DNA from 3 places in the Nonomuraea sp. NPDC051941 genome. Region 3 is predicted to be linked to each of the others. Evidence: predicted binding sites of a transcription regulator. Region 3 holds the regulator's gene; each other region holds the start of a gene.

Region 1 (10,438 bases), on a different contig from region 3:
GCCAGACCTCGTCCTCGTCACTCTGGGGCGTCACCTAGATGGGCCTCTCCACAGCGATCGCGACTTCCCCCTGGGTGCGATCAGTCCCTCTGCAAGGGTACCGAGGCATGTGTCCGGATGAAGTCGAGGCTCCCGGCAAAGATCCTGTCGGCATCGTTGTCAAGCGTCGCAACATGGTAGCTATCGCTTAGCTCCTCGATCGTGGCCTGTGGGACCTTCGCACGGATGATCGCCACACTCGTCGGCTTGACCACATGGTCCTCCGTGCTGTGGAAGACCAGCAGTGGTTGCGTCACTTTAGCCAGGTCGGCCTGCACCAGCGACCACAGCGAGGGCAGCGACGCCGCCGCCTTCACCGGGGTGCGGTCGTAGGCCAGCTCGGTCACGCCGGGTTTCTTGACGTCGTTGGCGACGCCGGGCACCGACGGCACGAACCACTTGAGCAGCGGAGCGAGCTTGAGCAGCGGCACGTCGTTCGTGATCGAGGGGTTGACCGCGATCACGCCGGCGATCGCCGGGCCGTGCACCTCGGCGAGCCGCAGCGCCAGGCAGCCGCCCAGCGACAGCCCCGCCACGAACACGTCCGGGCAGCGCCCCTGGAGGTCCGCGAACGCCTTCTCGACCTCGGCGTACCAGTCCTCCCAGCGCGTCCTGTTCATCTCCTGCCACGTGGTGCCGTGCCCGGGCTGGCGGGGCAGCGAGACGCTCACCCCGTGCCCGGCCAGGAACTCCCCCCAGGGGCGCAGCGACTGTGGCGAGCCGGTGAACCCATGGCAGAGCAGCACACCGACCTGGCCTGCTCGATGGTGGTAGGGCTCCGCGCCTGGCATGAGCGGCATAACAGCTCCTCCATGCAGTTTCATTCCGGGCAGGTTCCTCCGGGAACGGCCCGATCGTCGCACGTTCCGGGGTGTTTGTGCGAGAGCTGGTGTAGGAGCATCGTGTTCAAGGTGGGAAGATGACTCTGCTCACACGTAACGCGCTGGAGAAGAGGTGCCGGAGTGTTCTACTGGGTGGTCAAGGCCATCTTGGGTCCGTTCCTCCTCGCCGTCTTCAGGCCGTGGACGGAGGGCTCGGAAAACGTGCCCAAACAGGGGCCCGCGATCCTGGCCGGCAACCACCTGTCGTTCGCCGACCACTTCTTCGGCCCGCTGCAGATCCGCCGCAAGGTCATCTCGCTCGGCAAGGCCGACTACTTCACCGGGCGCGGCGTCAAGGGCTTCTTCACCCGGCTGTTCTTCAGCGGCGTCGGCACCGTGCCGATCGACCGCTCCGGCGGCAAGGCGAGCGAGGCGGCGCTCCGCACCGGCCTGCGCATCCTGCGTGAGGGCCACATCCTCGGCATCTACCCCGAGGGCACCCGCTCGCCCGACGGCCGCCTCTACAAGGGCAAGACCGGCGTGGCCAGGCTCGCCCTGGAGTCACGGGCGCCGGTCATCCCGTGGGCCGTGATCAACACGTACGAGATGATGCCGCCGGGGCGGCCGCTGCCCAAGTTCGGGATCCGGCCGGGCGTCAAGTTCGGCAAGCCGCTCGACTTCTCCCGCTACTACGGGATGGAGGACGACCGGCTGGTGCTGCGCGCCGTGACCGACGAGATCATGTACGCCCTGATGGAGCTGTCCGGGCAGGAATACGTCGACAAGTACGCCGCGAGCGCCAAGGTCGAGCTGGAGCGCGCCGCGCGCGCCGCCGCCGCCAAGGGGTGAGCTCACCCGGAGGCGCGTAAGACCGTCTCGGTCTTCTGCATGGCCGTGGTCATGGTGTGCAGCTCCTCGCGGCTGATCCGGTCGATCAGGTACGCGCGCACGACCTCCAGGTGACCCGGAGCCACCCGTTCCAGGCAGCGCACGCCCGCGTCCGTGAGCACCGCCAGCACCCCGCGCTCGTCGCCGGGGCAGGTGGCGCGCTCCACCAGGCCCGCCTTCTCGAGCTGGGTGATCTGGTACGTCAGCGCGCTCTTCGACACCACGACTCCCTTGGCCAGCTCGGTCATGCGCATCTGATGGCCCGGCGTGTCCGACAGCCGCGTCAGAATTTCGTACTGCGGATGCGTCAGCCCGGCCGCGGCCTTGAGCTGCTCCTCGATCCGCCGTTCGAGCAGGTGGGCGGTGGACAGGAAGGCGCGCCACGCCGCCATCTCCGTCGCGTCAAGCCATCGGGGGTCCGTCACCGGTTCAGTCTACTGTCGTTCAGATTTGAACAATCAATGCTAGGGTCGTTGTTCAAATCTGAACCACTCTTAAGGAGATCGCATGATCGGCCAGGCGCGCCCCGTCGTCCTGCTGCTCGCGAGGATCGCCATCGGCGTGATCTTCCTCGTCCACGGCTACCAGAAGTTCGCGACCATGGGGATCGCGGGCACGACCAAGTTCTTCGAGTCCGCGGGCATCCCGCTGGCCTCCGTGGCCGCTCCCGCCGTCGCCGTGCTGGAGGTGGCCGGCGGGCTCGCGCTGATCCTGGGCGCCGCGCTGCCGATCGCCGGCACGTTGCTGGCCCTCGACATGGTGGGCGCCATCGTGTTCGTGCACGGCGCGAGCGGGTTCAGCGCCGGCGAGGGCGGCTACGAGTTCGTCCTGGCGCTGGCCGCGGCCAGCCTGGCCGTCGGCTTCACGGGCGGGGGCGCGCTGGCCCTGGACAACGTCCTGGCCCGCCGCCGCCCCGAGTCGGCGCTCGCCTGACGGCTTCTCCTCCGGGAACCGGGACCCCGCGCCCGCGCGGGGTCCCGCCGCGTCTCAGGAGAGGGCCGCGTCTCAGGGTCTCAGGAGAGGTGGGCGCGGATCTGCGCGATGTGCTCGGGCGTCGTACGGCAGCACCCGCCGATCAGCGACGCGCCCGCCAGCTGCCACTCCTTGGCCGCCTGCCCGAACTCCACCGGGTCGGCCAGCCCCAGCCACCGGCGGTGCCCGGCGTCCCACGTCTCGCCCGAATTGGGGTAGACCACCACGGGCAGCCCGCCCGCCAGGCACGAGATCAGCCCGGGGATGTGGCGCGGCGCGGTGCAGTTGGCCCCGACGGCCACCACCTGCGGGTTTCCGCCGAACAGCGCGGCCGCTTCGGTGATCGGCGTGCCGTCGTTGAGCCGCTCGCCGTCACGGCACGAGAAGCTCACCCACGCCTTCACCTCGGGCGTGCGGGCCAGCAGCCTGGCCAGCACCCGGGCCTCGGGATAGGACGGGATCGTCTCGCAGGCCAGCAGGTCGGCTCCGGCCGAGGCGAGGATCTCCCAGCGCGGCAGGTGCCAGTCGAACAGGCCGTCCTCGTCGAGGTCGTAGTCGCCGGTGTATTCGGCGCCGTTGGCCAGGAAGGCGCCGTACGGGCCGACCGAGGCCGCCACCAGCCCGTGCCCGGCCTCGTCGCGTGCCTGCGCGGCCAGCTCGACCGACAGCCTGATCAGCCGCTCGGCCGCCGCCACGTCCAGGCCGCGCCGGACGAATCCGGCGATCGTGGCCTGATAGCTGGCGGTCGTGGCCACGTCGGCGCCCGCCGCGAAGTAGTCGGCGTGGGCGCGCCGGATCACCTCGGGCCGCTCCAGCAGCAGCCGCGCGGACCAGAGCTCGTCGCCGAGGTCGGCGCCGAGCCGTTCGAGCTGGGTGGACAGGCCGCCGTCCAGGACAAGTGCAGTCACTCCACCAGGGTACGAGCACGTGGGCGGGCCCGTGGCCGCCTACCGGTGGCGTGAGCCCGCGCCCACCACCGGAGGGCGGCCGGGGAAGGCGCTGATCACGTGGTCGAGCAGGGCGGGCGTGTCCTCGGGGGACTCCACCGTGAAGTCCGCCACGCGGGCCAGCTCGTCGCCCGTCTCGGTGTTCGCCACCGCGACCCGGACGCCCATGAAGGCCGGGTCCCGCTCCTCCCTGCCGCGCAACGCGTCGAAGGCCCGGCCGTCGGACAGGTCGTCGCCGAAGTACCAGGCGCGGGTCAGCGTCTCGATCTCGCGGGCGACGACCGTGCCCTTGTCGCGTTCGACGGGCGGCCTGAGCTCGACGACCATGCGCCCGTACTGCTCCCGCAGCCCCAGCTCGGCCGCCTTGCGGGACGACCACCGCTCGACCGCGCCGCGCAGCGCCGGGGCCGAGCGGTAGTGCAGCGCCACGATCAGCGCCTTGTCCTCGATCAGGATCTCGCGCGGCAGGTCGCGGGCGGCCTCCTCGGCCACCCGCCGCATGACCGGGGCCCACGGCTCGGCCTCGGCGTCCGTGCGCACGCGGCCGTTCTCGACGGTCTGCATGCCGTACAGGCCGAACAGGCGCAGCTGGGGAGCGCCGGAGAAGCGGTCCCGCAGGTACGCGGCCGGGCGGGAGGACACGATCGCGACCTTGCTCACGAGCCTGGCCAGCACCTGCAGCCGCTCCAGCGCACCGGCCACGGGGAACACCGCGCCGGGGTCGCGCATGATCGGCGCGATGGTGCCGTCGTAGTCGAAGAAGAAGCCGGATCCGGCGCTCTCCGAGACGGTGGCGGACACTGCTTCGGCGAAGCGGAGCGGGGCGCGAGAGGTCGCCATGCTCAGTGACGATAGAACAGCGCGACCGGGTCGGACAGACGCCTTCCCGTGAATTTCCCGGCCCTTGCCCGCCACCCGCCGTTCATGATCACGACGCCTGGTCCGGGGCCGGGAGGGCCGCCAGGCGGGAGAGGGCGCGCGGATCCAGCACGACCACCTCGCCGGCCCGGATCTCGATCATCCCCCGCCGCTCGAACCCGCGCAGGGCCCGATTGACGCTCACCCTGGTCGCGCCGATCTCGGCCCCCAGGCCCGCCTGGCCCGCGTGGAGCGGCACCCGGCCGGCGGCGCAGCGCCGTACCAGCCAGGTGGCCACGCGGGAGGGGACGTCGCGCACCGCCGCGTCGATGAGTGGACCCCGCTCCTGTGACCCCGTTCTCCGGAGGCCCGGCCAGGCCCCCGGAGCAGGCCTACGAGCGCTTCCAGAAGGGTCCGCGGCGAGGGCCGCCGGACCCGCCCGGGCCGGAGCCCCCCACGAGGGTGGTGAGGACCTCCACCGCCCGGTCGTGCAGGGCCTGGGCGTCGGCGCCCGGCTGCTCGGCGGCCTCCAGCTCGCGGGCCAGCGTCTCCAGCTCCGCGTTGCCCCCGAGGTACGCCGCCAGCGCCGCCAGCCGCGAGCCCAGGTCCGCCAGGTAGAGCAGGTCGGCCATGGGCAGCGCCTTCAGCCGGTCGAGCTCGGCCACCAGCTGCGGCCGGACCGAGTCCAGCGGGTGACCGGGACGCGGCGCGGACTTCGGCGCCCTGCCAGCACGGGGGCCACCACGGGGCCCGCCCGGTGCGAAGGGGGCCGGCCTCGGAGGCCCGGCGAACCCTCCTCCGCCCCCCGCCGGCCCACCGGTCAGGAAGTCCGGTGACGCGTCGGCGGAACCGAGACCGGGGTCCGGCATCCGCATCCGCGGTGCGGCCGGCGGGGCGGCCGGCGGTGCGGCCGGCGGGGCGGCCATCACCGCCGCCTGCGCCATGAAGCCCATCATCGGCGGGTTCTGCGGCAGCTCCCACCCGCTCGGCGGCTCGACCGGCTGGATGACGCGATGCTCCGGCCCTCCGTCGGCGACCTGCCTGGTGTCGACCGCCACGTACGCGGTGAAGCGGCACAGCACGCCGTACTCCAGCGACGTCCGCACGATCCGCGGCTCCAGGTCGTGCTCGCCCATGGCGTAGCGGTCCTCCAGTTCCCGCAGGTGCGCGCGGGCCCACACGGCCTGGATGGCCGGATTGTCCACCGTCACGCCCGTGACCTGCTCCTCCCACGGCCCTCCGGCCGCCAGGCCGCGCACGGTCAGCGAGGAGCCTTCGCGGTGGCGCCCGTACACGCGCAGCGGCACGCCCGGGAAGATCGACCCGAGATGGGTGATGGTGTCCGGTTCGAGCTCGAGCCCCTTGAGGGAGAGGTCGGTCACCAGGGGAGCGCCGATCCTGCGGTGGATCTGCTCCATGGCCGCGTCCAGCCGGTCCTCCGACTCGACCAGCTCGCACCGGCCCGCGCCGAGCCCGGCCAGGCGGCCGAGGAAGCCGGCGTTCACGGCGCGGTCGATGCCGACCGTGTGCACGCGCATCGCCGACAGGGCGCCGCCCGCCTGCTCCAGGATCTGGTCCTCGTTGCCCACCTGGCCGTCGGTGACCAGGACCACGACCCGTTCGCGCTCGTCGCGGCCGCCCAGCAGGGCGACGGCCCGGCGCAGCGGCTCCAGCAGCTCGGTGCCGCCGCGGGCGTCCACCCGCGCGAGGTGCTCGACGGCGCCGTAGCGGTTGCGGTCGGAGGCCTCCACCAGGCCCTCGAACGCCTCCTCCACCACCGAGTCGAACGTCAGCACCGCGAACCTGTCCTGGGCCGTCAGCGTGTCGACGATGCGGGCGGCGGCCCTCCTCGCGGCGACCATCTTCCAGCCGCCCATGCTGCCGGAACGGTCGAGCACCAGCACCAGGTCGCGCGGCGGGCGCGTGGACTGGAGCGGCGGCGGCACGACCGTGAGCGCGAAGGTCCCTCCTTGATCGGAGCGGCTGTCGAGCTGCAGGGACGTGGACGCGTCGAACGACAGCCGCAGGATGAAGTCGCGGTCGAGGCGCTCGCCGGGGCGCAGGCGTACCGTGTGGCCCTCCTCCTCCACCACGTGCAGGCTGGAGGCCAGCTCGCGCAGCTCCAGCCCGGCCGCGTCCACGGTCGCGCTCAGCGACAGGCGGACCGGGTCGGGGAAGCCGGGCAGCAGGACCGGCGGGCTGATCCTGGACGCGTCCGGCACCGCGTCGGTGTCGGGCGCGACGCCGTCGCCCGCGGACGGGCCGTCGACGGGGTTGCCCGGGATGTAGCGCGGGGCCACGACCAGCGGGAACCGGAACGTGGCCGCCCCGTCCTCGTACGGCAGGGGCTGGCTCATGGTCAGCCGGACCGAGACGCGCTCGCCGGGCAGGATGTTGCCCACCCGGATCGTGAACACGTCGGGCCGGTCCTCCTCGGCGATCGCCGCCCGCCTGCCCTCGCGCAACGCCTGGTCGTAGTCGGCCCTGGCCTGGGCGCGCTCCTTCAGCACACCCTCGATCACCCGGTCGTCGGCCTCCATCCGGAACCCGGTGACGGCCGCCCGGTCGGGCAGCGGGAAGACATACGTGGCCTCCAGGGTGACGTCGAACGGATTCCTGAACCCCTGCGTCACCTCGACCCCGGCGATGAGGCCGGAGATGCCGGCGTTCACGTCAACGCTCTCGAGCGGCAGGTTGCCGCGCTCGGTCCGCAGCGCGCCGAACCCGGCGTCCGGCACCGGCAGGCACCGTGCGGGCTCCAGCGAAGTGATCTTCATCTGAGCTCCCTTTCTTCGAGCACCGCGAGCAACGGTCCTGCCGCCGCCAGCACCGCCTGGACGTCCTCCTCCGACGGGACCCGGCCGGCGTCCAGCACCAGCCGCACCCCGTCCCCCAACCTGACCCCCACGACAACCGCCCCACCCGGCCGGTTTTCGGGCATGCCGCCCGGCGCGGTCGAATGCGCCCCGCTTGGCGCGCCGGGCGCGCTTGGGCTGCTGCGGTGCCCGTCGGCCGGCCCGGTCAGCTGATGTGCCGCCCCTGAAGCCCGCACGCTGCCCTTTCCCGGCCGCTCAGCCCAGAACCGCCCCCGCACCGACTCCCGATCGCCGCCATGCCGATCGCCGCCATGCCGATCATGCCCGGCTTCGGCCGTGCCCGGCACCTCATCACCCCGGGCCCGTACATCGCCACCGGCCCGCACATCGCCACCGGCATCCGTCGCTCCGCGCTCGGCCGCTTCCTGCCCGGTCGGGCCGCGCTCAGGCGCCGTGCGCTTGGCCGCGCCACTGCCCGGGCGGGCGCCGGCTGCCGGGTGCGCGCCGTCGGGTGCCTCGCTCGAGCCAGGGCCCACCCGGTCGCGCACGGCACCGGTCATGGGGGGAGTGCCCGCACCCGCGGCGGTTTCCAGCATGCGGTCCGTGGCGCCCGCCAGGGCCGCCTGGATCTGGGCGATCGAGTGCCCGGCGGCCTGCAGCCGTTTCACGGCCACGAGTTGCAGCAGGTGCCGCCGCCCGTACTGGGCGATGCGGCCGCGCCTGGTCAGCGGCGGGTCCACCAGCCCGATCGTCGTATACCACCTGATCAGCCGCTCGCCAGGCACATCGCGGACCCGGCCGTTGCCGGCGGATGCGCCGTCCGAGCTCGCGCGCAGCGCCAGCGCCGCGCGCTCGGCCAGCTCGCCGATGGTCCAACCGATGGGCTCGGTGGAGGCGGAGGTGTCGCTCATACCTTCACAATGACACTGTCATTGTTACACTGTCAACGTTGCGGAAGAATGGCCGCCGCCATGTCGTTATAAATAGGGAAAACTCCTATCGATGGGGAGGAACAGGACATGGCCATGATCACCGGCCCACTCTCGGGAGAGGCCAAGGACACCGTCGCGCGGGCCCTGCAGGGCGCCCTGGTCGATCTCATCGACCTCTCGCTGGTCGCCAAGCAGTCGCACTGGAACCTCATCGGCCCTCACTTCCGCCCGATCCACCTCCAGCTCGACGAGCTCACCGACCTCGCCAGGTCCCACATGGACACCATCGCCGAACGCGCCGTCGCCGTCGGGATCAACCCGGACGGACGTTCCACCACGGTCGCCAGGTCCACGAAGCTCCAGCAGCCGGAGTCCGGCTGGATCGAGGACGGCAAGGTCGTGGCGACGATCACCGACCTGCTGGACGGTGTCAGCAAGCGCATGCACGAGCGCGTCCGGGCCACCGACGAGCCCGACCCGGTCACCCAGGATCTGCTCATCGCGGTGGCGCAGGACATCGACAAGCAGCACTGGATGTTCCAGGCCCAGGCCTGACCTGCCAGAAAGCCCGGGAGCCCGCACGGGAGCCCGGGCTTTGGCATGCCCGCCGACATGCCCGCCGACGGGGCCGCCGGTGGGGCCGCCGACATGCTTGCCAGCGGGGCCGCGACCCCTGGCCGGCGGCCCGCCGACGCGAGTTGGCCGGATGATCGCGCAGTGGGAGTTCGGGGTTTGCGCAGAGTTTGATGTCGCGAGTCCCTGCCATTCATGTCGGTGCGGTCGACTAGCGTGGCACCTAGAGGGAGGCCCCACGATGTCCCACAAGACTCTCCTCCGCACGGGCCCGCTCTTGCGGGGCGGCATCAGCCCGTACGGACCGCTCGGCCTGCCGGGCGCCGACGGCCTCGCGCTGCCCTCAGGCTTCACCGGCAGGGTGGTGGCCCGCTCGGGCCACAAGGTCGCCGGGCTGACCTGGCACGCGGCCCCCGACGGCGGCGCGTGCTTCCCCGACGGCGCCGGCTGGATCTACGTGTCCAACTCCGAGCTGCCCCTGCTCGGCGGCGCGTCCGCGCTGCGCTTCCGCGCCGACGGCACCGTCGGCGACGCCTACCGCATCCTGTCGGGCACCGACCTCAACTGCGCGGGTGGCGCCACGCCGTGGCACACCTGGCTGTCGTGCGAGCTGGGCCACCGCGGCCGCGTCTTCGAGTGCGACCCGTACGGCGCCCGCGCCGCCCGCCCCCGCCTGGCCATGGGCCGCTTCAAGCACGAGGCCGCCGCCTGCGACCCCGAGCGGCGCGTCGTCTACATGACCGAGGACGAGCCCGACGGCTGCTTCTACCGGTTCCGGCCGAGCGACTGGGGCGACCTGACGGAGGGCACGCTGGAGGTGCTGTGCTCCTCGGGCCACTGGCAGGTGGTGCCCTCGCCGGCGGCGCTGCGCACGGAGGCCCGCCACCAGGTCGAGGGCGCCCGCCACTTCGACGGCGGCGACGGCTGCCACTACGCGGGCGGGGTGTGCTACTTCACGACCAAGGGAGACACGGGCCTGTGGGCCTACGACGCGCAGACCTCCGCGCTCGAGCGGCTGTGCGAGGGCGTGCGCGCCATCACCGCCGCCCCCTCCGGCGACCTGTACGTGGCCAGGGAGACGACGGAGATCGACGTCATCGCCCCCGACCGCGCGGTCACGCCGTTCCTCAGGCTGGAGGGGCACGCCGGGGCGGAGCTGACCGGGCTGGCGTTCTCGCCGGAGGGCGATCGGCTCTACTTCTCGGCCCGGCGCGGCCGCACCGAGGGCCACACCTTCGAGGTGTCGGGCCCCTTCCGCGGCTGAGCGCGCGGCCCGCGCTCAGCTCAGATGGCGGACCAGGGCGAGCCTCAGTCTGCGCTCAGCCCAGATGGCGGACCAGGGCGAGCCTCAGTCTGCGCTCAGCCCAGATGGCGGACCAGGGCGAGCTTCAATCCGCGCTCAGCCCAGATAGCGCACCAGAGCCAGCTTCAGCTCCGCCACCAGCTCCGCGCCGCGCTCCGGCGTCGCGGTGGTGACCAGCGGCATCACCGCCTTCACCATGGCCACCGCCATCGTCCCCATGAGCGCGGCGCGCTCCTCCGCCAGGCCGGGGGAGCGGCGGCGGAGCATGGCCGCGACCTGCCGGGCGATG
Region 2 (10,438 bases), on a different contig from region 3:
CCAAGTCTAGGCCCTGCCTCCAAACTGCGCCGCAGCACCCACACCCGCCACGCCCACCGCCTTCTCCACCCCCAGGACCTCCTTCAACCGATCACCCCCACCGCCGCCGGCACTGCCCGGCCGCCACCCCGAGCCACCGCAACCTTGCACCGCATCGCACCAGGATCCCCTTGCGCCACACGAGCGCCACCCGGGCCGCGGCGACAACGGCGATGCCGGGAGCACGATGACCCCCACGGCCCGTCGTACTCCCGGCATCGAAAAGTGCCGAGACACGGGACGGTCGGTGATCCGTCCCGTGTCTCGGCCACCGGCATCCGGGTCGAGGCGACGCTTGGCGCCACCGAACCCCCCTCCGCGTCCTGATGGCCCGCTGTCGCTTCAGCCCTCACAGGATGCCGACGCTAGGTAAAGCCTGCGTTACGGAACGGAACAACGCAATGTGAAAACGTGCAATTGCACGAAGTTGCACACCGCGCTCCGACCAGTCACCGCAACGGGGGGACACGAGCGTAATGCGGGGTTATCCTCACGGCACGCCCGTGTCCCCCCAACGGAGCCGCCCATAATGCGCAACGAGCCCCGTACGATGCCTGATCCTTTCGAGACGCTGGGCCTCGACCCGACGCAGACCGCGCTGTACACCGCGGTGTTGCGCCTGCACCGCGCGACCCGCACCGATCTCGCGCAGGCCATGGACGGTCCCGTCGAGAAGGTCGGCCGCCAGCTCGACGACCTCGTCAAGCTGGGCGTGATCGACGAGCAATCGGGGGAATACCTGGCCAGGCACCCGGCCGCGGCCCTCGGCAGGGTGATCGCCGATCGGCTCGACCGGCTGGCGGAGGAGAGCCGCAGGATCGACTCGGCGCTCGGCTCGATCCGGTCGCTGATCCGCGACTACGACGCCGGCCGGGACTACCAGAGCGGCACCTTCACTGTGGAGATGGTGAACGGGGCCGACGTGCTGTACGAGAGCGTGGTCGGTATAGCCGTGCAGTCTCCGCCGATGGAATTATTGACCGCGGTTCCCGACGAACGCACAATGATCGATTTCGCGCGCAAATTTGCGGAACTATGGATTGACGCGCAAGAACGAAAACTTCTCACGGTTCACGTGATCATTCCGGTTTCGACTCTGGCTCTGCCGGGCGTACGCGACCAGCTCACCCGGGTGCTGGAGACGGGCGGCAAGGTACGCACGCTGGACCGGGTGCCGAGCTGGTTCATGACCGCGGGGCCCGAGGTCGCGGGCCTGCCCCCGTACTGGGGCGGCAACCTGCCGGACCACGCGTACAACTTCTATCTGATCCGCACGCCGATCGTCGTGGGCATGCTCCGCACGCTGTTCAGGGAGCTGTGGGCCAGGGCCGTGCCCCTGCCGTGGGGCCGCCGGGGCGACGGCATGGTCCAGGTCCTCCGCCTGGCCGCCCAGGGCATGTGTGACGACTCCATAGCCCGCCAACTGGGCGTATCGGTGCGAACGGTCCGGGCGAGGTTCGCGGACGCCATGTCCGAACTGGGCGCTCAGTCGCGTTTCCACGCAGGCGTGGAGGCGGCCAGGCGCGGATGGCTGAGGTAATGTCCACCGCTCGGGCCGCTTCGGTCATATGGTGGGAAGGTGCTGGAAGACGTCCCCCGCGACCCGTTCGCGGACGACCCGAACGACCCTTCCTCGGCGATGGGCGCCCTCGACGACGCCGAGCCCCTCACCGCAGCCGAACGCGACGAGGCCATCACGGACCTCGCTGACGTCGAGGTCTTCCGCTCCCTGCTCGAGCCGCAGGGGGTCCTGGGCCTCGTACTCGACTGCCCTGAATGCGGCGAGCAGCACTTCTTCGACTGGGAGCTGCTGCGCGGCAACCTACGACAAATGATCGAGAAAGGCCAGCCGCAGGTCCACGAGCCGGCCTTTCACCCGGACCCCGCCGACTACGTCAGCTGGGAGTACGCCAGAGGCTACGTCGACGGCGTCATCGACACGGAGGAACGCCGCTGACCGACATCATCGAGCAGCACGGCCAGCAACCGCACGGCTGGATCGCCTGAGTCAGGGCTCTCTCCACGACCGAGCGCGTCGAGCAGCGCGTCGGTCTCCTCCTCTGACGTCAAGCCGACTCCAGCTCGGCCATCTGCCGCAACCTGGCAAGCGCCCGATGCTGGGCGACACGAACCGCACCCGGTGACATACCGAGTACATTACCGGTCTCCTCAGCCGACAACCCTGACACCACCCGCAACAGCAGCAACTCGCGCTGATTCTCGGGCAATCTGGCCAGGAGTCTACGCGCGTGCTCGACCTCGATGTAGCGGACCACGGTCTCCTCGGGCCCCGGCCCGTCGTCCGGCCCATCGGGCAGATCCTGAGTCGGTACGGCCGAGCGCACCGAACTCCGTAGCGCGTCGGCCACTTTGTGCGAGGCGATCCCGAACACGAAGGAGGCGAACGGCCGCCCCATGTCGCGGTATCGCGGCAGCGCGGACAGGACCGCGATGCACACCTCCTGGGCTACGTCATCGGCAATGTGATATTGCCCTGAAACCCTGCCCAGCCGGGCGCGGCAATACCGCACCACCATCGGACGCAACTCACCGAGCAGGGATTCGATCGCACTGCGATCTCCCTGCACGGCGAGGCTCGTCAGTTCCCTAAGGTCGGAGTCATCCGTCCGTGCCGGAAGTCTCGACGCGAGCCTTACCCCAATTTTGGCGTCGGCGACGCTTCCCTCGCTCACGATAGGCATGATGCCCGCACGGATCCGGCCTGTCGTCATGGGGAACGGCTACGGATTGGTCACATTGAAGCGACGATAACGGGCAGTAATCAAATGACCACACTAAGGCTTAACTAGTGACATAATGTTTCATCCCATAACCTGGAATGCACGACAATTGTCAGATCCCGGACGCTTATCACCCACTGCCGGTTTACTCCAATAATCCACCTTTTCCGCCCACTTCTCCCCAACCACCCGCGCCCAAGGGGTCCCGGGATGGTCCTCACACCGGCGACACGCTTCGCGCGATGGAGAGCTCAGGCAGTCCTGAGGGGGCAACCCCGATCCCCGCCCACCAAGAGCCGTTCCGGCAGAGGGCCGTCACCGTCACAAGCGCAACCGCTCGCCCCACAGCCGACCGAGCCCTCAGCCCACAAGGCCTTCACGATGCGCGTCAAAGGACGAACGGGGAGCGCCCGTTCCGCCGCATCCACGACCGCGGCCGCCGCCGGCAGGTCATCGCGGACGCTGTCCCCATCGATCCAGGTGCTGCTGGTCGGGTACTCGCTTTCGCGCCGCGTCGTGCGGATGCGATCGACCGGGCGAAGGATCGCTCCCATGGACGCCCCGAACTGCGCCCGAGCGGCGTGCTGGACCGCCAGGTGGCCACCGGTCGTCGTCGCCCACAGACCCTGGATCTGCAAGAGCTCCGCCAGGGACTTGCGGACGGCATCATGCAACGCCGCCTACGCCAGATATGGATCCGCGACGGCAAGGGTCTCTGCGCTGATCAGATGCGAGCGGTTTGGTACGCCCAACGTGCCGAGCACTGAGGACTCCCGCCTGTTCGAGCTTGGCGACCTCGCGGGCCATCGTGCCACTGTCCGTCCCGGCAATCGCCGCCAGATCGCCGACCGCGTGCTCCTGGTCCCCGATGTAGGTAAACGCCGGCACCGCACAGGTGATCCGAGAGCGGAAGATCGGGAAAACGGCGGGAGGTGGTTTCCGCATGCCTGGATCCTTTGGCGGAGGCATGCGGCGCCGATCTTCAGGAGGCAGTGGATCAGGGGACCGACCGATGAGACGATCATGGCCGCGAACGCGTAAATGGAGGCATTGATGCGTACATTTCGGACGTTCACCGCGGCAGCCGGAGCGCTCATGGCCGTCGCCCTCAGCGCATCACCCGCAGCGGCCGCGCAGGCGCCCACGTACGTCTTCCACAAGCAGACCCTGTGGAAGTCGATCCCCGCCGGCGGAACCCAGGGGGCCACCTGCTACCGGCTGCCGGCGGTCGTGAAGACCAGGAACGACGTGCTGCTCGCCTTCGCCGAGCGGCGCAACAAGAACAACTGCGCCGACCACGGCGCGTTCGACGTCGTCATGCGGCGCTCGACCGACGACGGCGTCACCTGGGAGGCGAGCAGGGTCGTCCTGCCCAGTACGGCCGGAGCGGCCCTGCAGGGGAACGCGACCGTGGTCGCCGACTCCGGCGGGCCGGTGTTCCTGTTCACGACCTCGGAGCCGACCGCGCCCCAGACGACGCCGCGTACGCCGAAGGTCCAGGTCAGCATGGACGACGGCGTCACCTGGTCGAGCCCGAAGGACCTGTCGGGCGTCATCAAGGCGCCCGCGGGCGCCGGGGACTGGTTCGCCACGGGGCCGGGGCACGGCATCCAGCTGACCCAACCGGCCCACAACGGCCGCCTGGTGGTGCCCGTCTACTTCAGTGTGGGCGACACGCAGAGCGTACGGCTGATCTACAGCGACGACCACGGCGCGACCTGGCAGATCGGCGCGACCGCGACCTACGACAAATCGGTCCTGAAGCTGGGCGAGCAGACCCTGGTCGAGCGGACCGACGGCGGCATCCTCGTGATCGCCCGCAACGGCGCCGTGCCCGACGACCAGACCTCCGTCCACGGCCTGGCCCGGGGCGTGAGCACGGACGGCGGCGAGTCGTTCGACGGCGGCTTCCGGGCCGACGGCGCCATCACCGCTCCGCCCACCCATCCAGCCCTGCTACGCCAGCGGGACAAGGCCCCCTACACCCGGATCCTGCTCTCCGCGCCCGCCACGCCGAAGACCGACAACAACCCGGTGGGCATGAACGTGCGCTCGTCCTTCGACGAGGGCGCGACCTGGCGGAACTATGACAACTCCACCAACAACGCGGGGGTGAGGATCGACGGCGACCACGCCGGATATTCCGACATGGCGCTCCTCGGCAACGGCGCGATCGGCGTCCTGTATGAGGCGGGCGTGAACCGCTTCCGGGACGAGATCCGCTGGAACTGGTTCTGGGAGAGCGCGATCGGCCTGCGTTGAACCGTCCCCGGAACGCCGAACGGCCCGCAACCCTTTCGGGTGTGCGGGCCGTGGCGAGAGAAGAGCCGGGTCAGTGGCCGTGGCCGTGACCGTGGCCCGCGCCGCCGGCGGCGGGGGCCTCCTCCTCGGGCTTGTCCACCACGAGCGCCTCGGTCGTGAGGAGCATGCCCGCGATCGACGCGGCGTTCTGGACGGCCGAACGCGTGACCTTCACCGGGTCGATGACGCCCTGCGCGATCAGGTCGCCGTATTCGCCGGTCGCGGCGTTGAGGCCGTGGCCGGCCTCCAGTTCGGCGACCTTGTGCGTCACCACGTAGCCCTCGAGACCGGCGTTCTCGGCGATCCAGCGGGCCGGCTCGACCAGGGCGCGGCGCACGACGCCGACACCCGTGGCCTCGTCGCCCGTCAGGCCGAGGTCGTCGAGAGTCTTGGAGACGTGGATCAGCGCGGAGCCACCGCCGGAGACGATGCCCTCCTCGATCGCGGCGCGCGTCGCGGAGATCGCGTCCTCGAGGCGGTGCTTCTTCTCCTTCAGCTCCACCTCGGTGGCGGCGCCGACGCGCAGCACGCACACACCGCCGGCGAGCTTGGCCAGGCGCTCCTGCAGCTTCTCGCGGTCCCAGTCGGAGTCGGACTGCTCGATGGCGAGCTTGATCTCCTTGACGCGGTCCTCGATGGCCTGCGGGTCACCGGCGCCGTCGACGATGGTGGTGTTGTCCTTCGTGACGACGACGCGGCGGGCCGTGCCGAGCACCTCGAGACCGACGTGCTCCAGCTTGAGACCGACCTCCTCGCTGACGACCTGGCCACCGGTAAGGGTGGCGATGTCCTGCAGCATGGCCTTGCGGCGGTCGCCGAAGCCCGGGGCCTTGACGGCCACGGAGGTGAAGGTGCCGCGGATCTTGTTGGTGACCAGGACGGCCAGGGCCTCGCCCTCGACGTCCTCGGCGATCACGAGCAGCGGCTTCTTCGTCTGGGCGATCTGCTCCAGCAGCGGCAGGAAGTCCGCGATGGAGGCGATCTTGCCCTGGTTGATCAGGATGTAGGCGTCCTCGAGGACGGACTCCATCCGCTCGGGGTCGGTCACCATGTACTGCGACACGTAGCCCTTGTCGAACTGCATGCCCTCGGTGAACTCGAGCTCCATGCCCATGGCGTTGGACTCTTCGACGGTGAGGACACCGTCCTTGCCCACCTTGTCGAACGCCTCGGCGATCAGGTCGCCGATCTGCGCGTCCTGGGCGGAGATCGTCGCGACGTTGGCGATCTCCTTCTTGTCGGCGACCTCGCGGGCGCTGTCGAGCAGCTTGTCGCTGATCGCCTTGGCGGCCTTGTCGATGCCGCGCTTGAGCGACAGCGGCGAGGCGCCGGCGGCCACGTTGCGCAGGCCCTCGCGGACCATGGCCTGGGCCAGCACGGTGGCGGTGGTGGTGCCGTCACCCGCGATGTCGTTGGTCTTGGTGGCAACTTCCTTGGCGAGCTGGGCGCCGAGGTTTTCGTAGCGCTCTTCCAGCTCGATCTCACGAGCGATGGTCACACCGTCGTTCGTGATCGTCGGCGCACCGAACTTCTTGTCGATGACGACGTTGCGGCCGCGCGGGCCGAGGGTTACCTTCACGGCGTCGGCGAGGGCGTTCACACCGCGCTCGAGCGCGCGGCGGGCATCCTCGTCGAACTCCAGGATCTTCGCCATTGTTTGAAAGTCCTCTCCTAGCGTCGAAAGCCCCGGCCGCCCTCAAGAGCGCCCGGGGCTCGACACATCCGGCTTACTTCTCGATGATCGCGAGAACGTCGCGGGCGGAGAGCACGAGGTACTCCTCGCCGCCGTACTTGACCTCAGTGCCGCCGTACTTGCTGTAGAGGACGATGTCGCCCTCAGAGACGTCGAGCGGAATCCGCTTGTCGCCGTCCTCATCCCAGTTGCCGGGGCCCACCGCGAGGACCTTGCCCTCTTGCGGCTTCTCCTTGGCGGTGTCCGGGATGACCAGGCCGGAAGCGGTGGTCTGCTCGGCCTCAAGCGGCTGAACCACAATGCGGTCGCCGAGCGGCTTAACGGGAACCTTGGTGGCGGTCGTCACGATCGGACCTCCCCTTCAGATTTGAATGATCTAGAAGAGGCGACCAGCTGGGCCTGCCGTCGCGGGTGTCAGACCTGCCTCGTCGCACGTTGGCACTCTCAAGGGGAGAGTGCCAACAGGAAACATATGCAAGAGGGGCTTGACAGTCAACACGAACGCGTCTGCTGAGAGCGATCAGACCGAATCCGCCCCCTCTGGATACGGTACGCCCATGGTCCGACCGGGTCGGACGTGGCACTAACGTCGGGTGATGTGGACCTTGACGCCTTCGACGAGCTGCTGACACCGCGCGGGCAGCGCGCGCTCGCGGAGGCCGTGGAGCTGGTGGGCACGGATCCGGTGGCCGCCGCCACGAGGCTGCGCAAGACGTACGACGCCGCGCTGACCTCCGCGGCGCTCACCCAGGCTGGGCTGCGGGAGCGCGCCAAGGCCAAGTTCGGCGAGGACGCCGCGCGGATGTACTTCACGCCGCACGGCCTGGAGCAGTCCACGCGGACGGAGGTCGCCGAGCACCGCGCCCACCGCCTGACCACCGAGGCACGAGCGGACGCGCCCCCGCGCGGGCTCGGGCGCGGGCTGAGGGTCGTGGACGCCTGCTGCGGCGTCGGCGGCGACTTCCTCGCGCTGGCCCGCGCCGGCTGCACCGTGGCCGCCGTGGACACCGACCCGCTGACCGTCGCCGTGGCCAGGGCCAACGCCGACGCGCTCGGGCTGGCCGACCGGGTGACGGTGTCGGTGAGGGACGCGGCCGAGGTCCGGCCCGAGGAGTACGACGTGCTCTTCGCCGACCCGGCCAGGCGGACGAGCCGGGGCAGGACGTTCGGCCCCATGGCCTACTCCCCGCCCTGGCCGGTGGTGCTCGACCTGGTCTCCAGAGCCTCCCGGGCGTGCGTCAAGGTCGCCCCGGGCATCCCGTACGAGTTCATCCCCGGAGGCGCCGAGGCCGAGTGGGTCTCGTACAAGGGCGAGGTCAAGGAGGCCGCCCTCTGGACCGGCCAGGAGGGAGCAGCGGGGCGCCGCGCCACCCTGCTGCCCGGCGGCCACGCGCTGACCGCCACGGGCGCCGAGGCCGCCGTCGGCCCGGTCGGCAGGTACGTCTACGAGCCGGACGGCGCGGCCATCCGGGCACACCTCGTGGGCGAGGTGTCGGAAATCGTGAACGGACGCCTGCTCGACCCGATGATCGCCTACATCACCGGTGACGACCCGATCGACACCCCATGGGCGGCCAGATATGAGGTAGAGGACGTTCTCCCCTTTTCAGGGAAAAAGCTGCGCGCCGCCCTCCGTGAGCGACAAGTCGGAAATGTCACCATCAAGAAGCGCGGCTCCGCCGTCGACATCGAGCGCCTCCGCTCAGATCTCCGCCTAAATGGCGAAAAATCGGCAACTATCATCCTTACCCGAATCATCGATAAGCCATCGGTCATCATCTGCGACACCTCTCCACCTGCCTGAACCGGTCATTCTGCCGTTAACCTCGATCTTTCTCTTCGCCCCTGACGGACCTTGATCGAGAGGCTAAGGTGGGCGGACGGGAGTTCTCCCCTGATGCGGTTTTCCGCGTTCCCGCTCGTTCATCTGAAAATCGACCTATATCCCACCGCTGCGCGGCAGACCGTCGGCGAGCCAAAGGAGCTTTCGGTGGACCATTCCAACCACACCACCCTTCTCCAGGCAGGAGGCCAGTCCGGCATCTCCGAGAGGATGCGGGACCTGCTGGCGCGCGCCTCGCAGGATCATGTGTACGAGCAGCGCACGCAGGGGGCCGTGCTGGACGAGATCCGCCAGCGGCTCGAAGGCATGGAGTGGCTGCTGCGCGAGGTGCGCGAGCGCGAGCTCGGCGGCCTCAGCGGCACGCTGCAGGCGGTCAGCGGGCGGCTCGACGACATCACCGCCAAGCCGCCGATGTGGGCGGAGGGGCTGGCTCAGCACGTCGAGGCGGTACGCGACCACGTGGACGCCGTCGGGGAACGGATCGGAGACGTGGACGCCCGCGTCGCCCCGGTGGCCGACCTGCCCGGCCTGCGGGCCGACCTGGGCACCATGGGCGAGGGCGTGGACGAGGCGCTCACCCGCCTGCAGACGGTGCTCGACAGCACGGACGGCCTCACGAAGGGGATGTCCGACTTCGCCGCGACGCTGGCCACGCTCAACAGCAGCATGGAGGCCGCCGCGAGCCGCTTCACCAGGCTCGACAAGTCGATGGCCGACCTGACCACCCGCACCGACCGGGTCGAGGTCGCGGTCGGCGACCTGTCGGAGCACCTCACCGCCCGGCTGAGCGCCCAGGACAAGCAGCTCGCGGTCCGGATGGACGAGACGGACCAGCGGCTGACCACGCGGCTCGTCGAGGCCGACCAGCGCCTCACGACCCGCCTCGACGACACCGACCAGCGGCTCTCCGACCGCCTCGACCAGACCGACCAGCGACTGACGAGCCGGCTTGACGAGACCGACCAGCGGCTGACGGTCCGCCTCGGCGAGAGCGACCAGCGACTGTCCGACCGCCTCGACCAGACCGAAGAGCGGCTCTCCGACCGCCTCGACGAGACCGACCAGCGGCTGTCCGACCGGATCGACCAGACCGGCCTGCGGCTGAGCGCCCGGATGGACGAGACCGACCAGCGCCTGGCCACCAGCCTCGTCGAGGCGGACGAGCGGCTGGCCAGCCGCCTCAAGGAGTCCGACGAGCAGCTCGGCAGCCGCCTGTCCGACGTCGAGCTGCGCCTCGCCACCAGGCTCGACGAGACCGACCAGCACCTCGCCATCCAGCTCGGCGAGAGCGAGCAGCGCCTGAGCGCCCGCCTCAGCGGCGTGGACGCCCGGCTCGACCGGGTCGAGGGCAGGCTCACGGGGCTCGACTCGCGGCTCACCGGGTTCGACAGCCGCCTGGAGTCGGCCGACGAGTGCCTGGCCGACATCGATACCAGGCTCGACGGCCTCGACGGCAGGATGGCCGGCGTCGACAAGCGGCTCCTGTCCGTGGACAACCAGCTTGGCGGCGTGGACAAGCGGCTGGGCACCGTGGACGGCCACCTCGGGCGCCACGACGACAGGTTCGACGCGCTCGATGTACGCATCGACGCCCGCTTCGGCGCCCTCGACGAGCGCATGGCCACCTCCGACCAGCGCCTCGGCGAGCTGTCCACGCGCAACGAGGGCCGCTTCAACAAGCTCGACACCCAGATCGACTCCGTCGACGAGCGCCTGGTCGAGGCCGAGGAGCACCTGAGCAGCCGGTTCGACGGCATCGACACCCGCTTCAACGGCCTCGACACCCACCTCAACGGCCTGGCCACCCGCGCCGAGCAGGCA
Region 3 (10,438 bases):
TGCAGGTCATACCCCTGGACGGTGGCGAAGTCGAGCGCCCTGAACACCCGCCGCACCTCGAACCCGGCGTCGATCTTGGCGGCCGCGGCCGGGAGGAAGGCCGTGAGCTGCGCGTTTGAGGAGAAGGCGGTGAGCTGCGCCCGCAGTTCCTCCGCGAACAGCGTGAAGTTCCGCCTGTCCTCCGGCCGCACGACGTTCCCCTCGGCGCCGGAGGAGCCCGGCCACTCCCAGTCCAGGTCGATCCCGTCGAACACGCCGGCTCCGGCGCCCGCGGGGAGGTCCGGCAGGTTGCCGCGCAGCCACAGGTCGATGCACGAGCGGGCCAGCGCGGCGCGGGACTCGGCGGTGAGGACCGCGTCTGAGAAGTACTTGGAACCGGTCCAGCCGCCCAGCGAGATCATCACCTTGAGCCCCGGGTGCTTGGCCTTGAGCTTGCGGAGCTGGTTGAGGTTGCCGTTCAGGGCCTGGCCGCGCGCGTCGGCCACGCCGTCCACGCTCTGCTCCGCGGGCACGGGCCGCTGCCAGTCCGCCCACGGGTCGGCCGAGTAGCAGGCGCCCCCGGCGTTCACGAACCCGAACGCGTAGTTCAGGTGCGTGAGCTTGGCTGCGGCACCCGTGGCGTCCACGTCCTTGACGTGGTAGTTGCGCCCGTAGACGCCCCACTGGATGAAGTACGCGACCCGTTTGAAGCCGGTGCGGGCCTCGGCCGGCGCGGAGATCGCCGTACAGCCGAGTAAGAGCGAGAGTGCGAGGAGGATCGTCTTCTTCACGGGGCGACTCCCGAGGGGTGCACTTATAGGAAACTTTCCTAAAAGTAGGGCGACGGCCCGCCGCCGTCAACGATCCGCGCCACCTCCTCGGGGTTCGAGATCACCGCCCACTCGTACGCCGGGTTCGCGAACAGGCCGAGGACCAGGTCCGCCACGTCCTGCCTGCTCGTGGCCGCCAGCAGCAGGGTCACGACGTGCGCGGCCGGCGGCCGCAGGAACGCGTTGGTCCAGTCGGTGACCGGCGCCGCCGCCTCCCACATCCGCTCCGCCGTGGCGCGGCCGAAGGCGGCGTCGTACGGGCCGCCCGCCGCGATGGCGTCGGCCGCGATCCAGGCGCAGGCCGAACCCAGGTTCGCGCCCTGGCCGGTCAGCGGGTCGTTGGTGATCCAGGCGTCGCCGACGGCCAGCGCGATCCGCCCGCCGGGCAGCTCGGCCACCGCCTCGCGAACGACCGGCGTGATCGCCCCCTGCAGCAGGTCGTCCTCACCCAGCAGCTCGAAGCCCCCGTCCACCCGCTCGGCCAGTCGCGGCGCGTGCTCGGCGAGCAGCCCGGCCAGCTCCCCGGCGACCTCGGCCGCGGGCAGGTGCGAGAGCGGCTCCAGCGGCCCGCCGGGAACCGCCTCGACCAGCACGCTGGAGACCACGCCGTGCCTGGTCATCATCGGCATGCGGAGGATCTCCCCGCACCCGGGCGAGACGTTGTAGCTGAACATGGGGCCGAGGTCGAGACCGCCGTACAACCCGGCCGTCAGGACGCGCTGCGGCCGGTCGAACGGCGAGCGCGCCGGGTCGCGCGGGAACAGCTCCGCCACCGAGCGCCGCCCGGCCGTCACGACCATCAGCTCGTGCTCCCGGGACCATCGATCCACCCGCGCCGCGTCCGGCGGCGCGCCGGTGACGACGACCTCGCCGCCCCGGCCGGTGAAGTCGTCCAGGTACGCGGGCAGCAGCAGCCGGAAGTCGACCGCGTGGAACGGCTCGGAGATCCCGGCCAGGAACTCCAGCGGCGGATCCCCCTTGATCGAGAGCTTGGCGGATCCCATCAGGCACGCGGGATCCCGGTAGTGCTCGCAGCCCAGCTCCCGCTCCCGCGCCAGGGTGTGCCCCATCCTGGCCACCGTGTTGGGCAGCCGCCCCGAGCGCAGGGAACCGGCGTCCCGCTCGCTGTAGAGCGTGGCCTCGATGCCGAGCTGCTGGAGGCGCAGAGCGAGGGTCAGCCCCGAGATTCCCGCGCCCACGATGCCGATGCCCGCCATGTGCAGCAGTGAACCTCTCAGGGGTTGCAGTTCGATAGCACCCTCGAACAACGGGCAAACTGAAGGGGTGCCATCCACCCTGCCTGACGGCGATCCCGTGCCCACCTCGGGCGAGCTGCCCGACAGCGCCCTGAGGGGCCTCGGCGAGCGTCCGTTCGGCTTCTACGTGCACGTGCCGTTCTGCGTGACCCGCTGCGGCTACTGCGACTTCAACACCTACACCGCCGCCGAGCTGGGCCCCGGCGCCTCGCACCGGGACTACGCGGACACGGTCGTCGAGGAGATCCGCCTCGCGCGCCGCGTCCTGGGCCCGGCCGAGCTGCCGGTGGAGACGGTGTTCTTCGGCGGTGGCACGCCCACGCTGCTCCCCCCGGAAGACCTGGCCAGGATCCTGGCCGCGATCGACTCGGAGTTCGGGTTGAGCGCAAGGGCCGAGGTGACCACGGAGGCCAACCCCGAGTCCGTCGACCCGGCCTACCTCGACAAGCTCCGCCAGGGCGGCTTCAACCGGATCAGCTTCGGCATGCAGAGCGTGGCCGAGCACGTGCTCCAGGTGCTCGACCGCCGGCACACCCCCGGCAGGGCGGCGGCGGCCGTCAAGGAGGCGAGGCAGGCCGGGTTCGAGCACGTCAACCTCGACCTGATCTACAGCACGCCCGGCGAGTCCGACGACGACTGGCGGGCCTCGCTGGCCGCCGCGATCGAGGCCGGGCCCGACCACGTGTCGGCGTACTCGCTGATCGTCGAGGAGGGCACCAGACTGGCGGCCAGGATCCGGCGCGGCGAGCTGCCCATGCCCGACGACGACGTGGCCGCCGACCGCTACCTGATCGCCGACGAGCTGCTGTCCCAGGCCGGGTTCGACTGGTACGAGGTGTCCAACTGGGCCACGTCCGACCGGGCCCGCTGCCGCCACAACCTGCTCTACTGGACCGGCGGCGACTGGTGGGCCGCCGGGCCCGGCGCCCACAGCCACGTCGGCGGCACCCGCTGGTGGAACGTCAAGCACCCGGCCGCCTACGCCCAGCGGCTGGCGGCGGGCACGTCGCCCGCCCACGCGCGCGAGGTGCTCGGCGACGACGACCGGGCGGCCGAGCGGCTGATGCTGGAGCTGCGGCTTTCGTCCGGCTACCCGCTGGCCGAGGTGACCCCGGACGCGCGCCCGGCCGTGGCGAGCGCGCTGGCGCGCGGCCTGCTGGAGCCCGGGCCGTTCAGGTCCGGCCTCATGGTGCTCACGCTGCAGGGGCGGCTGCTGGCCGACGCGCTGATCAGGGATCTGCTGGTCTAGGTGATCAGGCGGACGGCGAACGGGTAGCGGTACGGCTCGCCCTTGTTGGTGGCCATGGCGGCCTGGATGTGGAAGATCAGGGACAGGATCCAGACGACCGGCAGCAGGAGCAGGCCGATGAAGATGATCGTCAGGATGCCCGAGATGACATAGCCGATGAACATCGTGATCTGGAAGTTGAGCGCCTCAGCGGCCTGATCCCTGACGTAGGGGGACTCGTCCTTCTTCATCAGGTAGATGATCAGCGGGCCGACCCAGGAGACCAGCAGGCCGAGCAGGTGCGAGAGCATCGCCATGGTGGTGTCGTCGGTGCCCGGGCGTGGGCCGAACCTGCCGGGGACGTACGGCTCGCCGGGCGCGCCGTAGCCGTAGCCGGGCGGCTGCGGCGCGGAGCCGTAACCGCGCGGGGGAGGGCCGTAACCCTGGGACTGCTGGCCGTAGCCGGGCTGTCCGTAGCCGGGTTGGCCATGACCGGGTTGTCCGTAGCCGGGCTGGCCGGGACCGGGCTGGCCGTATCCGGGTTGACCGTACGCCGGTTGGCCGTAGCCGGGCTGGGATCCTGGCTGCTGCCCGTACCCCGGCTGGCCGTAATGGGGCTCGGATCCGGGCTGCTGCCCGTAGACACTGGGCTGCTGGCCGTATCCCGGCTGCTGGGGGCCGGAGCCCTGGCTGGGCGGGATGCTCGACGGGGGGACGAAGCGGGTGGCGTCGTCGTCCGGCGGCGGCGGTTGCGGTGGGTCCTGGCTCATGATGCCTCCGTAACGAAGTCGATCAGTTCCTCGACCCGGCCGAGCAGTTCCGGCTCCAGGTCTGTGTACGTGGAGACGGCCCCGAGGATCCGCCGCCACGCCTCCGCGGGCTCCATCCGCCAGCCCAGGGCGGCGATGACGCCCTCTTTCCACGGCACTCCGCGCGGCACCGCGGGCCAGGCGGGAATGCGCAGCACGGACGGCTTGACCGCCTGCCAGATGTCGATGTACGGATGCCCCACGACGAGCACGTCCGGCGAGGTGATCTCGGCGGCGATCCTGCTCTCCTTGGAGCCGGGCACGAGGTGGTCCACCAGCACCCCCAGCCGGCGCTCCGGCTCCGGGCCGAACTCCGCCACGATGGCCGGCAGATGGTCCACGCCCTCCAGGTATTCGACCACGACCCCCTCGACCCGCAGGTCATGGCCCCAGATCTTCTCCACCAGGGCGGCGTCGTGCACGCCCTCCACGTAGATGCGACTCTCCCGGGCGACCCTCGCCCGCAGCCCCTCCACGGCGATCGAGCCCGAAGCGCTGCGCCTGGGCCCCGCCGGGGCCGCCGACGGGCGTACGAGCGTCACGGGCTTGCCCTCCAGCAGGAACGCGGCGGGCGCGAGCGGGAACAGCCGGCGTTTGCCCAACCGGTCTTCGAGCGTGACGGCCTCCTTGTCACAGGCCACCACCGCGCCGCAGAAGCCGCTGTCTGCGTCCTCCACGACGAGGTCCAGCTCGGCCGGCACTTTCGGGATCTTGCCCTTGCCCGGCCGCCGCCAATTCCCCGCCAGCACATCGCCCTCGTACACACGGGGACCGTAGCAAATCACCCGCCGACCGCAAGGCGCTTGCGCGCGCCGCTGCGGCGGACCAGCACGATGATGGTGCCGGCGATGGCGATGAGCAGTCCCGCCCCGGGGATCAGGATGAGCGCCATCACCCCGCCGGCGATGCCGCCCGCGGCCGAGGTCAGCTCGCGGCCCACGCCGTAACGCACGTCGGCCTGCTCCTGGGTGGTGCAGGACAGCTGGTAGTCGCCCCTGGTGGGCGCGTTGATCACGAGGATCTGCTCCCACTTGACGGACCCGGACGTGACCGTCTGCGTGCCGGTGGTCTTGGCGAGCCTGGCTCCGTTGGTGATCTGGCACTCGTAGTGGACGGCGGTGTCGCTGGAGAGGTAGACGGCGGGTTTGTTCGCCGGGTCGATCGGCACCGTCACGGTTTCGCCGGACGCGAACGTCCTGGTGGGGGCTATGTTGCTGACGCTGCTGACGATGCCCGTGGTGAACAGGACGACGCCTGCGATGGTGCAGACCACGGCGATGCCCCAGACGAGCCCGATCCACCAAAGTCGCGGTTTGATGGCTTTCGAGTCGATTCGTGCGGGGAATTGGGGCTGTTGGCCGTACTGTCCGTACTGAGGAGGCGGGCCGTACTGAGGCGGAGGCCCGTACTGCGGCGGCGGCCCGTACTGGGGCGGTGGCTGACCGTAGCCGGGCTGGGACCCGGGCTGAGGGCCATAGCCGGGCTGGGAGCCGGGCTGAGGGCCGTAACCCGGCTGGGAGCCGGGCTGGGGCCCGTACGGCGGAGGCGGGGAGTTGTCGCTCATGTCGGCAAGTGTGGTACTTGCCCCTTGTAAGAAGCTAGGAGCCTGGTTGCGACCTTGTGTTATCGCACCTTGTGGATGAGAGCCGTACACTTGGCACTCAGGAACACAGAGTGCTAGATGGTTGCGTTCCTCGGATGTCAGAGGCAGGAGGTGAGCACGTGCTCGACGATCGGAAGCTGGCGGTGCTCCGCGCCATTGTCGAAGACTACGTGTCCACCAACGAACCGGTGGGCTCCAAGGCGCTCGCCGAGCGCCACAACCTGAAAGTCTCCCCGGCGACGGTCAGGAACGACATGGCCGCGCTGGAGGAGGAGGGCTACATCACCCAACCCCACACCAGCGCCGGCCGCGTGCCGACCGACAAGGGCTATCGGCTGTTCGTCGACCGGCTCTCGCAGGTCAAGCCCCTGTCCGGGGCCGAGCGCAGGGCCATCGAGACGTTCCTGGCCGGTGCGGTCGACCTCGACGACGTGGTCACCCGCACGGTCCGGCTGCTCGCGCAGCTGACCAGGCAGGTGGCGGTGGTGCAATACCCGACGCTGACGCGTTCGACGGTCAGGCACGTCGAGCTGGTGCCGCTGAACGACCGGCGGGTCATGCTCGTGCTGATCACCAACACCGGCCGCGTCGAGCAGCGCGTCATCGAGCTGCCCGAGGTGGTGGAGGACACCCGCATCGCCCACCTGCGCGCGGTCCTCAACGCCTGCCTCGACGGCTGCGGCCTGAGCAACGTGCCCGAGCTGGTCGCCGACCTGCCCGAGCGGCTCCCTCTCGAAGACCGCCCGGTGGTGGCGACGATCCTGTCGGTGCTGCTGGAGACGCTGGTCGAGCGGCACGACGAGAAGATCGTGTTCGCCGGCGCGGCCAACCTCGCGGGCGCCGACTTCTCGATCGGCCTGCGCGACGTGCTCGAGGCGCTGGAGGAGCAGGTCGTGCTCATGAGGCTGCTCGGCGAGACATCCGCAGACACACCGTCCGCGCTCACCGTGCGCATCGGCTCCGAAAACCCCTATCTGCGGGGGACATCCATAGTCGCGACCGGATACGGTTCAGGCGACAACCAACTGGCCCGGCTCGGGGTGTTGGGGCCCACGAGGATGGACTACCCAGTGACGATGGGAGCCGTGCGCGCGGTGGCACGCTACGTCAGCCAGATCCTGGCTGCATCATAAGAGGTCGATAAGTGGCAAACAGCGACTATTACGCCACCCTCGGGGTGCGCCGTGACGCCAGTCAGGACGAGATCAAGAAGGCTTATCGCCGACTTGCCCGCGAGCTGCATCCCGACGTGAACCCCGATCCTGAGACCCAGGAGCGGTTCAAGGAGATCACGCAGGCCTACGAGGTGCTGTCCGACCCGAACAAGCGCCAGATGTACGACCTGGGTGGCGACCCCTTCGGCGGCGCCGGAGCAGGCGCGGGCGCCGGCGGCTTCGGAGCGGGCTTCCCCTTCAGCGACATCATGGACGCGTTCTTCGGCACCGCGGCCGGCGCCAGGGGCCCGCGCTCGCGTGCCCGCAGGGGACGCAACGCCACCATCCGGGTCGAGCTCGACCTGCGCGAGACGGCGTTCGGCACCACGCGTGAGCTGGTCGTCGACACGGCCGTGCTCTGCGAGGTCTGCCACGGGGCCGGCACGGCGCCCGGCACCCACCCCGACACCTGCGACATGTGCAACGGGCGCGGCGAGATCTCCCAGGTCACCCGCTCGTTCCTGGGCCAGGTCATGACCTCGCGGCCCTGCCCGCAATGCGGCGGTTTCGGCACCATCATCCGTCACCCCTGCCAGGAGTGCTCCGGCGACGGCCGGGTGCGCACCCGCCGTACGATCAAGGTCCGCATCCCCGCGGGCGTCGAGGACGGCACCCACATCCAGCTCGCCGGCGAGGGCGAGGTCGGCCCCGGCGGCGGCCCGCCCGGAGACCTGTTCCTCGAGATCGTCGAGCGTGCCCACGAGATCTTCGAGCGGCGCGGCGACGACCTCCACTGCACCGTGCAGATCCCGATGACGGCCGCCGCGCTCGGCACCATCCTGGCGGTCGAGACGCTCGACGGCTCGGAGGAGGTCGATGTCCGCCCCGGCACGCAGTCGGGCCAGGTCATCACCATGTTCGGGCGGGGCGTGCAGCGGCTCAACGAGTCCGGCCGCGGCGACCTGCTGATCCACGTCAACGTCGAGACCCCGACCCGCCTCGAGCCCGCGCAGGAGGAGCTGCTGCGCGAGCTGGCCAAGCAGCGGGGCGAGGAGCGGCCGCCGGGCAAGTTCGCCCCCGGCCAGCAGGGCTTCTTCTCGCGGCTGCGCGACGCCTTCAACGGCAGGTGACGTGACCGTCCCGGTGTTCCTGTCGCAGGAGCTGGACGGGCCCGAGCTGACGCTCGGCGGCCCTGAGGGGCGCCACGCGGCCTCCGTGCGGCGCCTGCGGGCCGGCGAGCGGATCGATCTGACGGACGGTGCCGGCGCGGTCGCCGAGTGCGTCGTCCGCGAGGTCCTCAAGGACGCGCTGAGGCTCGACGTGCTGCGCCGCTACGAGGTCGACCAGCCGCGGCCGCGGCTGGTCGTCGTCCAGGGGCTGCCCAAGGGTGACCGGGGCGAGCTGGCCGTCGAGATGATGACCGAGGCGGGCGTGGACGTCATCGTGCCCTGGGCCGCCTCGCGCAGCATCACCCAGTGGAAGGGCGACAAGGTCGCCAAGGGGCTGCACAAGTGGCGCTCGACGGCTCGTGAGGCGGGCAAGCAGGCCCGCAGGTTCCACCTTCCCGAGGTGACCGAGCCCGCCACCACCGCGCAGGTCGACAAGCTGCTGGCGGGCGCGGCGTTGGGGCTGGTGCTGCACGAGGAGGCGGCCGAGCCGCTGTCCGGCGTGGCGCTGCCCGCGTCGGGCGACATCGTGGTGGTCGTGGGGCCCGAAGGGGGCGTCTCGGACGACGAACTGGCCGGGTTCCGGGCGGCAGGGGCGGTGTCCGTGCTGCTGGGGCCCACGGTGCTGCGTACGTCCACGGCAGGGGTGGCGGCGGCCTCAGTGCTGCTCACGCGTACCGGACGCTGGTAGAGCCTTTCAGGGCGTCGGGTGAGAGGCGTCCACCAACGGGCTGGTCACGTCGGTCGGACTGTCGGTGATGTCGTCGGGCGGGCACTCGTCGGCCGGGCACGTCGTGGGCTGCAGGGTCTCCTCCACCGACGACGGCGACGGGGTCGGCGAGACCGTGGGGCAGTCGGACGGCGGCTCGGCCTGCTCGGCCAGGGGCGACGGGCACTCGGTCGTCGTGGGAGTTGGGGTCGGCGAGGGCCGGCTGGTCGATTCGGCCCTCTTCGTGGGCCGGGGCGTCGGGCTCTTGGAGGGGATCTCGGGGATTCCCACCGGGTGCTGGTCGTGGCTGGTCGGCTGCCTGGGCGGCGGCGGCTCCTGGGAGCGGGTGGTGGAGGAGTTGGACGGCACCTTGGAGGTCGTCTCGCTGTCCACCCACTTGGCGGGCTGGTCGATGATCTGCGAGCGCAGGCTGGGAACGGCCATCACGATCGTTCCCGCCACCAGGAGGGCGCTGGCGGCGGCCGCGCCCGCTCGCCACCAGAACAGATTGCGGACGCCGCGCCGCTCGATGCGGGTGCGGATGATCTCCAGTCCGTCCGGCGAGGGCACGACCGCGTCCGCCTCCGCGCGGAGCGCACGGCGCAGGAGATCTCCGTGCTCGTCGGGGGGCTGGGTCATGACATTTTCTCCAGAACGGATCGCAAGGCGGCCATGCCACGTGCGGTGTGGCTCTTGACCGCGCCCTTGCTGATGCCCATCGCGTGGGCTATCTCAGCTTCGGACAGATCACCGTAGTACCGCAGAACCAGTGCTTCTCTCTGTCGGGTCGGCAGGGCCCGTAACGCCTCGATGACGGCGGAGCGTTCCAGCTCGCCGATCGCGCCGTTCTCGGCGCTCGGGGCGTCCGGCAGACCCTTGGGAGCGTACTTCTCGACGACCGCGCGGTGACGCAGCACGGAACGGGACCGGTTGACGACGGATTGACGGAGGTAGGCCAGTGCCTTGTCGGGGTCACGCAGCCTGCGCCAGGCGCCATGGATGGCGACGAACGCATCCTGCACGACTTCCTCGGCTGTTGCCATGTCTCGCACCAGCAACACGGCAAGACGCACCAACGACCGAAAATGCGCGCTATAGAGCGCGGTCACGGCCATGTCGGCATCCCACCCGACCGGCACCGCCCCCATCGACCTGTCGGCCAGAAGGGTTTCGGTGGTCACATCAGTGGGACGCGCGGCCTTCCCAGAGGGTTTACGCTCTTCCGGTTCTTGAGGTTTCCCCGGTTCCTTAGGGTGCATTACCCAGTCGTGTCCTCGCCAGGTGGCGCTCGCCCGACCCTGAATCGTCTCTTTTTTTGCTGAAGTGTCGCACACTTACCCTAACCGTGTGGATCTTCCTGCGCACGACACAGCTGATTACCGATTCGCAACGGGTTCCGTGCGTCGGGGGTCTCGATAAGGTGGCCGGGTGAGCGATTGCCTCTTCTGTCAAATCGTCGCCAAGGAGATTCCCGCCGAGATCGTTTACGAAACCGGCAGGACGCTGGCGTTCCGCGACGTCAACCCGCAGGCCCCGACCCACGTGCTGGTCATCCCGAAGCAGCACCACCGCGACGCCGCGGAGCTCGCCAGGGCCGACGACGGGCTGGCCGACGACGTGCTCAAGACCGCCCACGCCGTGGCCGTGCAGGAGGGCGTGGCCGACGGCGGCTACCGCGTGGTGTTCAACACCGGGCCCGGCGCC

The links. The regulator HrcA, encoded in region 3, represses chaperone genes, less so after heat shock. The targets are predictions, from matches to a motif close to TTGGCACTCTCNNNNNGAGAGTGCCAA.
Region 1: the regulator HrcA is predicted to act here: its motif matches at 8,262-8,288, upstream of ACIHFD_RS07015 (DNA starvation/stationary phase protection protein).
Region 2: the regulator HrcA is predicted to act here: its motif matches at 7,210-7,236, upstream of groES (co-chaperone GroES).

The regions. Positions count from the first base shown of each region.
Region 1 is NZ_JBIUCF010000003.1:106,105-116,542, forward strand. It holds gene ACIHFD_RS06965 (hypothetical protein) at 1-34, opposite strand, end outside; gene ACIHFD_RS06970 (alpha/beta fold hydrolase) at 81-839, opposite strand; gene ACIHFD_RS06975 (lysophospholipid acyltransferase family protein) at 1,002-1,709, shown strand; gene ACIHFD_RS06980 (MarR family transcriptional regulator) at 1,712-2,173, opposite strand; gene ACIHFD_RS06985 (DoxX family protein) at 2,256-2,681, shown strand; gene mmuM (homocysteine S-methyltransferase) at 2,762-3,628, opposite strand; gene otsB (trehalose-phosphatase) at 3,668-4,507, opposite strand; gene ACIHFD_RS07000 (Crp/Fnr family transcriptional regulator) at 4,596-4,844, opposite strand; gene ACIHFD_RS07005 (VIT domain-containing protein) at 4,918-7,302, opposite strand; gene ACIHFD_RS07010 (MerR family transcriptional regulator) at 7,299-8,252, opposite strand; gene ACIHFD_RS07015 (DNA starvation/stationary phase protection protein) at 8,361-8,828, shown strand; gene ACIHFD_RS07020 (alkaline phosphatase PhoX) at 9,088-10,110, shown strand; gene ACIHFD_RS07025 (TetR/AcrR family transcriptional regulator) at 10,246-10,438, opposite strand, start outside.
Region 2 is NZ_JBIUCF010000029.1:69,214-79,651, reverse strand. It holds gene ACIHFD_RS39320 (LuxR C-terminal-related transcriptional regulator) at 590-1,579, shown strand; gene ACIHFD_RS39315 (DUF5319 domain-containing protein) at 1,619-1,996, shown strand; gene ACIHFD_RS39310 (sigma-70 family RNA polymerase sigma factor) at 2,106-2,741, opposite strand; gene ACIHFD_RS39305 (exo-alpha-sialidase) at 3,834-5,042, shown strand; gene groL (chaperonin GroEL) at 5,113-6,735, opposite strand; gene groES (co-chaperone GroES) at 6,809-7,123, opposite strand; gene ACIHFD_RS39290 (methyltransferase domain-containing protein) at 7,373-8,578, shown strand; gene ACIHFD_RS39285 (hypothetical protein) at 8,765-10,438, shown strand, end outside.
Region 3 is NZ_JBIUCF010000006.1:64,468-74,905, forward strand. It holds gene ACIHFD_RS13130 (glycoside hydrolase family 18 protein) at 1-770, opposite strand, end outside; gene ACIHFD_RS13135 (styrene monooxygenase/indole monooxygenase family protein) at 809-2,026, opposite strand; gene hemW (radical SAM family heme chaperone HemW) at 2,094-3,314, shown strand; gene ACIHFD_RS13145 (DUF4870 domain-containing protein) at 3,311-4,063, opposite strand; gene ACIHFD_RS13150 (DUF3097 domain-containing protein) at 4,060-4,866, opposite strand; gene ACIHFD_RS13155 (hypothetical protein) at 4,884-5,666, opposite strand; gene hrcA (heat-inducible transcriptional repressor HrcA) at 5,825-6,838, shown strand; gene dnaJ (molecular chaperone DnaJ) at 6,850-7,989, shown strand; gene ACIHFD_RS13170 (16S rRNA (uracil(1498)-N(3))-methyltransferase) at 7,991-8,716, shown strand; gene ACIHFD_RS13175 (hypothetical protein) at 8,723-9,373, opposite strand; gene ACIHFD_RS13180 (SigE family RNA polymerase sigma factor) at 9,370-9,882, opposite strand; gene ACIHFD_RS13185 (histidine triad nucleotide-binding protein) at 10,163-10,438, shown strand, end outside.